DNA from 2 places in the Chryseobacterium sp. CBTAP 102 genome. Region 1 is predicted to be linked to the other one. Evidence: riboswitches for the same ligand, from Rfam matches in the RefSeq annotation. Region 1 holds a riboswitch; the other holds the start of a gene.
The links. Region 1 has a riboswitch for cobalamin ahead of C8D70_RS03995 (TonB-dependent receptor plug domain-containing protein). Riboswitches for the same ligand answer to the same signal wherever they lie in the genome.
Positions count from the first base shown of each region.

Region 2: it holds a riboswitch for cobalamin, as region 1 does, so the genes downstream of both, metE (5-methyltetrahydropteroyltriglutamate--homocysteine S-methyltransferase) here and C8D70_RS03995 (TonB-dependent receptor plug domain-containing protein) in region 1, are expected to answer to the same signal.

Region 1 is NZ_QICX01000002.1:137,809-142,030, forward strand. It holds gene C8D70_RS03990 (YncE family protein) at 1-61, opposite strand, end outside; gene C8D70_RS03995 (TonB-dependent receptor plug domain-containing protein) at 58-2,091, opposite strand; cobalamin riboswitch at 2,200-2,386, opposite strand; gene C8D70_RS04000 (transporter) at 2,480-3,427, opposite strand; gene C8D70_RS04005 (cytochrome c peroxidase) at 3,439-4,222, opposite strand, start outside.
Region 2 is NZ_QICX01000015.1:22,012-26,233, reverse strand. It holds gene C8D70_RS17640 (hypothetical protein) at 1-389, shown strand, start outside; gene C8D70_RS17635 (Lrp/AsnC family transcriptional regulator) at 475-936, opposite strand; cobalamin riboswitch at 1,132-1,318, shown strand; gene metE (5-methyltetrahydropteroyltriglutamate--homocysteine S-methyltransferase) at 1,492-3,795, shown strand; gene C8D70_RS17625 (hypothetical protein) at 3,972-4,222, opposite strand, start outside.

The sequences.
Region 1 (4,222 bases):
TACGACATGAGGTAAGAAAAGCTAATACCAGAAATAAAAAATAAAAGTTTAGTTTTCTCATAAGGTGAAGTTTAGAATAAGTTTAAAGTTTCTTCCGGGCATCGGATAATTGATGACCACATCATAGTATTGATTGAAAATATTATTCGCCTCAAGGCTTACTTTGAATTGATGATTGGCCCAGTTGAATTTTTTCTGAACAGACAGATCGTGAGTATACCAGGGCTGCACATAATTGTATTGAATATTATCCTGATTCACATCATATCTTTCTCCCACATACATTGTACTGTAATTGAAACTCCAGTCTTTATAATCTGCCATCAGACTGAAAGACCCACTGTGCCATGGCGTGTAAGGTATCTGATTACGGTAAAAGGTATCTTCCGGATCGCTGATATCTCTTGCACTTTGGTACGTATAAGAAAGCAAAGGTCGAAGGGTTACTTTTCCCAGCTGAAGTTCAGTATGTACATTTACATCGGCTCCAATTATTTCAACCAATCCAAGGTTCATCATCAGCCAGCGGAACATACTTCCGTTTGGAGCGGCTACAATTTTATCCTGTACTTTATTGTAGTAACCGTCTACTTTAGCATAAAAAGTTTTAAAGAAACGGTTGTTATAATTCTTCTGATAAGTAAATCCTACGTCATACTGATTGGTAAATTCCGGTTTCAGGTAAGTATTTCCGATATTGGTATAATACAGATCATTGAAGGTTGGAAGCCGGAAAATCCTTTTATAGAATGCTCTGAGGGTAAGCTCCGGAATGATCTCCGGCTGATAGCTCATAAATACGGCAGGTGTCCACTCTCTGGCATCTCCCGGTCTTTTGTTTTTTCTTACTTCCTCAAATGTAAAGGTTCCTAAAAGGCTTCCCAGAATTTTAAACCTGTTCCACTGATAGGTTGTTGCCAATGCTACCAATGTTGTGTAACGCGTAGGATAAGAAAAGTTATCCAGATTGGCATCCAGATTATTGTACTGAAAATCTCCACTCAGGCTGATATCCCAATTGGGCGTAATAGAATAGATATTGGATGAGGAAAGGTAGAGTTCCCGCTGGATATAGGTATTATCGGTATGAATAATAGACTGCGAACGAACCGTATCCATAAAATGGGTATAATCATAAGCAAATTTTGCTTTCAGCTGGGTTTCAAATTTCGGGAACAGTTTTTTTCTCAGATTGGCCTGTACGAAATAATTTTCATCAGATAGTCTCGCTCCCCTTCCTCCAAAACGGCCATTCACAATAGGTGCCGGCATTCCACGGTCTGAAATATAACCGTAACCACGGATATTCCAGCTTCCGTTATTCAAAGTTCCGTTGAGAGAGGTTTCAAAACGTTTTGCTTTGATGTCTGAATCCTGTCTTTTCGCAATGGTATCATAGGCCTGCTGTCCATCAGGATATTTCTTGGCATATCGAAATCTATAAATTCCGTCACTCTGCATAAATTCTCCACTGAAGCTGGCAGAAACCCTGTCTGAAATCTTCTGTTCCAATCGGAATGAAGGGTTGAAAAGATCAATAGACGCACTTTTAGCTCTTATAACGAGATTGGTTTTCCTATTTCCTTTAAATACAGGTGTTTTAGGCTGTAAATAAATAGAACCCGAAGATCCGAAGTCTTTTGCCGGTTGGAAAATCTCACTTTTCTGTCCGTTATACAATGATATTTCTTCCAGATCATCCAAGGAATATCTTCCCAAATCCACCAGTCCGTTTTGGGCATTACCCAGTTGAATTCCATCATAGAAAACCCCTACATGCTGACTTCCCATACTTCGGATATTAATGGTTTTCAAACCACCTAATCCTCCATAATCTTTGATCTGAACTCCTGAAAAGTACCGCAGTGCATCTGCAACAGAATGACTGTTCAATCTTTCCAGCTGCTCGCCCTGTAAGGTTTGTGCCGGAAGGATTTCTTTAAAATTCTTTTTGTATAGATTGATTCCTTTAATGGTCTCTTCCTGAAGACTGTCTTTTTTCCTGGTTTGAGAAGACAAAAATTGAGATGTGATCACAAGTATGGTGAAAACAGCTTTATAAATTGCAGAAGTAGTTAGTTTTGCCGCCATTAGCTCATTTAGGGTAATGAAGACGCTAATGGGTATAAGAATACAACGACAAAGCACAGCGGTCACTGCACAGAATCATTGATGTCCTAAGCTTTATTCCACGAAAGCGTCAAACGATTATTTTCTGGCAGGTCTTCTGACTTACTCCATTTTTGAAATCCTTCCCATTAAAAAAACAGTGGATATATTCTTCAAAAACTTTGGTGCGGAGCTTACAGCAGCGGGTCTGTTCCGGATTCTCACCGGATTCCCTTTTAAGAGCTTTTTACGGCTCACCAAATCCCGGCAAAGATAAATAATTATTCCTAATCCCCAATTAAAATCATGATTGATAAACAATTAAAGCTCCCGAAGGAGCTTTAACATGGTTTTATGGAGGGTGTTTGCCCTAAATTCCAATATTCAGGAAAATACTGAATCTTGATTTGGCTTCAATATCTCCTCCTGCCAGATGAGTATACATGGGAAGCATAATTTCACTTCCCAGGCTCAGCTTTTTATAAGAAGCTTCAAATCCCAGTTTTCCGTACAAAGCGCTCCCGGCAGTGTTAGGCAATGCTTCATCAAATTGCTTATTCTGGGCATATACTTCTCCCTGAACTCCCGTTTTTACAGAAAAAACAGACTTTTCATTTCCTGCAACCTGATAAAAACCTGTTGCAGCATAATTCCACTGGTTTCCAAAACGGTAATTTTTCTTATTCTCTGTTTTGATTGTATAATCTGTGTTAACCAATACGGCAACTTTATTTTTCTGAAATTTATAATTCAAAGCCGCCTGATAATCCCAGCTTCCGGTTCCCAGCTGAAAACTTGGATTGACACCGGATGTTCCTTTTTCATCAAATTTCCCTAAAGGAATTTTCAAGCCCAAACCTCCGCTCAGATGATGGAAATTATCTTTGGAACTCATCAGCTGGTAAATTCCCATCAGATTAAGATCCCCTATTCCATTGATTTTAATATCTCCCTGCATGGTTTTCTTTTCATGGAAATGGAATGGCAGACTTGCGTAAACACTCAGTTTCTTAGTCAGTGGAATTTTTCCCCAAAGCTGCAGGGTATTAAAATACTGATCCTGCGTAAGATCTTTTACAAATAAGTTTTCTTTGGCTTTGTAATGCTGGGCAAAGTATTTGATTCCGACAAACTGTGGATTCAGCAAAGATTCAAAGCCGGAAGAGCCGTTTCCTGCCGCACAGCCACAGGCATCACAATCATCATCAAAATTGAATCTGCTAAAGGTTTCCGGGGCAATATATGCACTGTCTATAATGGTCTTCGCCTGATACTGACTCAACAGGATCAAACTTATGATTACTATAATCTTCTTCATGTTTCTATAAATTATTCTGCAAATTTTGGATTGGATATAAAACTCTTATCTGATAGTGTTTTCAGAAAAGCTATAATATACTGTTTATCCTGACCCGTCATGGGAATACCAGTATGCCCATTCTGTTTTAAAAGAGGATCAAGATTTGGATGATTTTCAACATTGTCTGAATAGAAATTAAGTACCGCCTCTAAGCTGTAAAATCTTCCGTCATGCATATAAGGTGCGGTATATTCTACATTTCTTAAGCTGGGAACTCTGAATTTCATGTTGTCATTCCAATCTAAAGTAACCCTGTATCTTCCTCTGTCATCGAACTGGGCGTTATAATACATTCCTGTATTTCGGTAGCTCTCATCGGTAAATAATTCTCCTGAATGACATGATGCACATTTATTCTGGAAAAGGGACATTCCCTGTGTTTCTTCAGCGGTAAAAGATACTTTTCCTTTCATCATCTGATCATATTTGGAATCTGCCGATATCATTGTTGCCATAAACTGAGAAATAGCCTTAAGAATACGGTCTCCAGTGATCTTTTCATCACCAAATGCTGCTTTAAACATTTTTTTGTAATTCGCATCACTATTCAGTTTTCCTACTGCTTCAGGAAGAGAGCTGTCCATTTCAAAATCTGTAGTAATAGGAACCAGAGATCTTTCATCCAGATTATGACTTACCCCGTCCCATGTATAATTTTTGAGAAAAGCCATATTCTGAATAGGTGGTGCATTTCTTATTCCTAATCTATCATCTATCCCATGGCTTACATTATGGCCGTGGTGGGTAAATGCA
Region 2 (4,222 bases), on a different contig from region 1:
TGAACGTAAAAGCCATCTTTTATGAAGATGCCAATGAAGAAAAATATGCCAAATGGCCCATTAAAACAGGGCTGGAACTTTATTGCAGCTTGGGAAAAGATAATACTGTGAATGAGATGTTTTTTGTTGCTTCAGATAATAAACCTGTAATTGTTGAGGGACTTCCTTTTGGTCTTGTTCTGAATAAAAGTACATTACAGGACAGTAAAACGAAGTTCAGGAAGTACAATGCCAAAACACAGAAATTAGCAGCAGACAGTGAATTTCCAGATGGATCAAAACTGGTTTTTAAAAAAGGAAAACATTATGCAACATTATTTTTCGACAGCAAAAACCTTTTAAAATCATTAGGACTTACAGAAGAAATGATTGATCCGGCAGCTAATTAACCTAAGGGAGGCTTCAAAACAATATAAGACCTGTCATTATCTGGCGGTGTTTTATTCTTATAATGAAGCCCTAATATAAATTTAATTATATTGTTAATCCATAGTTGTTTTTTACCTCAGCCATCACAAAAGTACTGTGAGTGCTGCCTATAGAATCTACAGATCCCAGCTTGTTAAATACAAAATCCTGATAATGTTTCATATCTCTTACCTGAACTTTCAGAAGGAAATCAAAATCTCCGGAAATATTGTAACATTCGGCAACTTCTTCAATTTCTAAAATTTCTTTTACAAAATCATAGCCTACAGACCGGTCGTGAATTTTGAGCTTGATCTGGCAGAAAACCGTAAATCCGCGGTTCAGTTTTTCAGCATCGAGAATGGCTGCATACCTTTTGACAAAACCTTCCTGTTCAAGCCTTTTTACCCTTTCAAAAACCGGAGAGGTAGAAAGGTTCACTTCTTTTGCAAGTTCCTTAACGGTCAATTTTGCATTTTTCTGGAGCAGCCTGAGCAGCTGTAAATCCTTATTATCGAGTTGTTCCACAGAATATTATTCTTTTAAATGATTAAAACAGTCAAATCTACAGAATTATATGCTCTTAATTTTATTTTTAAAAGTTTAATTTGCTTAATTATTTATTGTGAATTGTATTTTTATTCGGTATTCCTAATTTTACACAAAATTAAAAACTTTTACTGATAATCTTTGTTAGAGGTAAAAGTACAGTTCTTTGCAGATACTTCATCAAACAGGAAAGGTTTTACTTAAGGTAGATTAATAGGGAATCGTGTGCAAATCACGAGCTGTCGCGCAACTGTAAGTAACATGCCAAAAGTTTCTGTCCTTGCATATCCACTGCCAAAAACGGGAAGGATGACGGAAACTGTTACAAGTCAGGAGACCTGCCTTTACTGAATTGACAATGCTTTCGCGGGCTGAAGCTTTTGGGTCATACAGATGATATATCAGATATGTATTTTCTCTCAATTGGAAATGCATTGCCTGCTATATCATTATTTCCTGAAATTTCCTCCGCAAAAACATAACGAAGCATTTTAAAGGACTTTCACAATAAGTTTAATTAAAAAGTTTAAAAAAATGCAAACTCACATCCTTGGCTATCCGCGTATTGGTAGCAAAAGAGAACTCAAAAAAGCCTGCGAGCAGTATTGGTCAGGTAAAATCCTTCTGGAAGAACTTTTGAACACCGGAAGAACTATCTGTACCCAAAACTGGAATATCCAGAAAGAAGCAGGGATAGATCTTATCCCATGCAATGATTTTTCATACTATGATCAGGTATTGGATATGAGCCTTGTGGTAGGAGCAATTCCTGCACGGTATCATGAAGTAGTGCTTAAAAAAAACAATACTGAGCTTGATCTTTATTTTGCCATGGCAAGAGGCTATCAGAAAGACGGATTGGATATTACTGCCATGGAAATGACCAAATGGTTCGATACCAACTATCATTACATCGTTCCGGAATTTTATAAAAACCAACAGTTTAAGCTGAGTTCAGATAAAATTTTCAATGAATTTGCAGGAGCAAAACAAGCTGGAATCAATGCGAAACCGGTTATTATCGGGCTGGTTTCTTATCTGCTATTAGGAAAAGAAAAAGAAGAAGGATTTGATAAGCTGGATCTGGCCGCAAATATTCTTCCAGTCTATATAGAGATTTTAACCAAGCTTCAGGAGCAGGGTGCAGAATGGATTCAGTTTGATGAACCTTTTCTGGCATTAGATTTAACTGAAAAAGCCAAAGAGACCTATCATTCTGTGTATGCCGAAATCAGAAAACGATTTCCAAAACTGAAATTTATTGTAGCCACTTATTTCGACGGATTAAAAGATAATGCATCACTTGCCGTTTCACTTCCTGTGAATATATTGCATGTTGATCTGGTGAGAAATCCTGAACAGCTGGATGATATTCTGAATAATATTCCGGAAAATTTAAGCCTTTCATTAGGGGTAATTGATGGTCGGAATATATGGAAAAATGATTATGAAAATTCGCTGTCTTTCATTACAAAAGCTGTTGAAAAATTAGGATCTGAAAGGATTTTGATCGCTCCATCATGTTCATTGCTTCATTCACCTTGTGATCTGGATTTTGAAACCCATCTTAACCCGGAAATTAAAAGCTGGCTGGCTTTTGCTAAACAAAAAGTAAAAGAAGTAGTAACACTTAAAGAACTTGTTTCCAGAAAAGAAAATGAACAGATTCTTGAAGCATTCGCAGAAAATAAAAAAGCAATTGAAAGCAGAAGAACTTCTTCTCTTATTCATAATCACCAGGTAAAGCAAAGAGCAAATGCTGTTTCTGAAAAAGATGCTCAGAGAATAAACCCTTTCAAAATCCGTAAAAAAGAACAGCAGGAAGTATTGCAGCTTCCTTTATTCCCAACCACTACAATAGGGTCATTCCCGCAAACCACAGAGGTAAGAAGCTGGAGAGCGAAATTCAAAAAAGGGGAACTGACCGCAGAACAGTATGATACTTTACTGAAAGAAGAAACTCATAGAACAATCGGCTGGCAGGAAGAAATTGGTATCGATGTACTGGTTCACGGAGAATTTGAGCGTAACGACATGGTAGAATACTTCGGAGAACAGTTGGAAGGATTTGTATTCACTAAAAACGGATGGGTACAAAGCTACGGAAGCCGCTGTGTAAAACCTCCGGTGATCTTCGGCGACGTTTCCCGCCCGGCTCCGATGACGGTTTATTGGTCCCAATATGCCCAATCCCGGACTGAAAAATGGGTAAAAGGAATGTTGACAGGCCCGGTTACCATTTTGCAGTGGTCTTTTGTCCGTGATGACCAGCCCCGTTCAGAAACGTGTAAGCAGATTGCTTTGGCTATTCGTGACGAGGTGGTAGATCTGGAAAAAGCAGGAATCAGAATTATTCAGATTGATGAGCCTGCCATAAGAGAAGGTCTTCCATTAAGAAAAACCGACTGGCAGGACTATCTGAAATGGGCTGTAGAAGCTTTCAGAATTTCAGCAAGCGGAGTGGAAGATGCTACCCAGATCCATACGCATATGTGCTATTCAGAATTCAATGATATTATTGAAAATATTGCCGATATGGATGCCGACGTGATTACGATAGAGTGTTCCCGCTCTCAGATGGAACTGCTGAACGCTTTTGCAGACTTTAAATATCCGAATGAAATTGGTCCGGGAGTATATGACATCCATTCACCAAGAGTACCATCGAAAGAAGAAATGATTGAACTGCTGAGAAAAGCTCAGAATGTAATTCCTGCCAATCAGCTTTGGGTAAATCCGGACTGCGGACTGAAGACCAGACACTGGGACGAAACTGAAAAAGCTTTAATAGCAATGGTTGCCGCCGCTAAAGAAGCCTCAGTAGAATATGCGGTCTAGAAAAATTTAAAATAATTAGATTCAATAATTCAGATCGTGTTATGATTTTCATAGCACGATCTGTTATTTTAATAATTAAAGTATAGTTAAGAACCATTCTGACTTAAAATTTAAGCAAACTGTCTTCATAATCTTAACATCTTAATAGTTAAAAAAAAGTTGGAACGTCTTCATTTTTAAAAGTTATATTTTACAAATGCCCCGATATTTTCCAGGGTCTTTTTTCCGTTATTAAACTGATCAAAATTGGAAGCAAGTCCGTACATCATTTTATCCTGTTTTACTCCCAGTCTTATAAACTGAAGGCCTCTGGGATATCCGCTGTTATCCAGGTTTCCAATAGCCAGAACACTGAAATATCCCTTGAAATTTTCTGTCAGATAAGGTGTGTACTCAAAAGATACAGACTGTTCCAGAGAAAATCCTT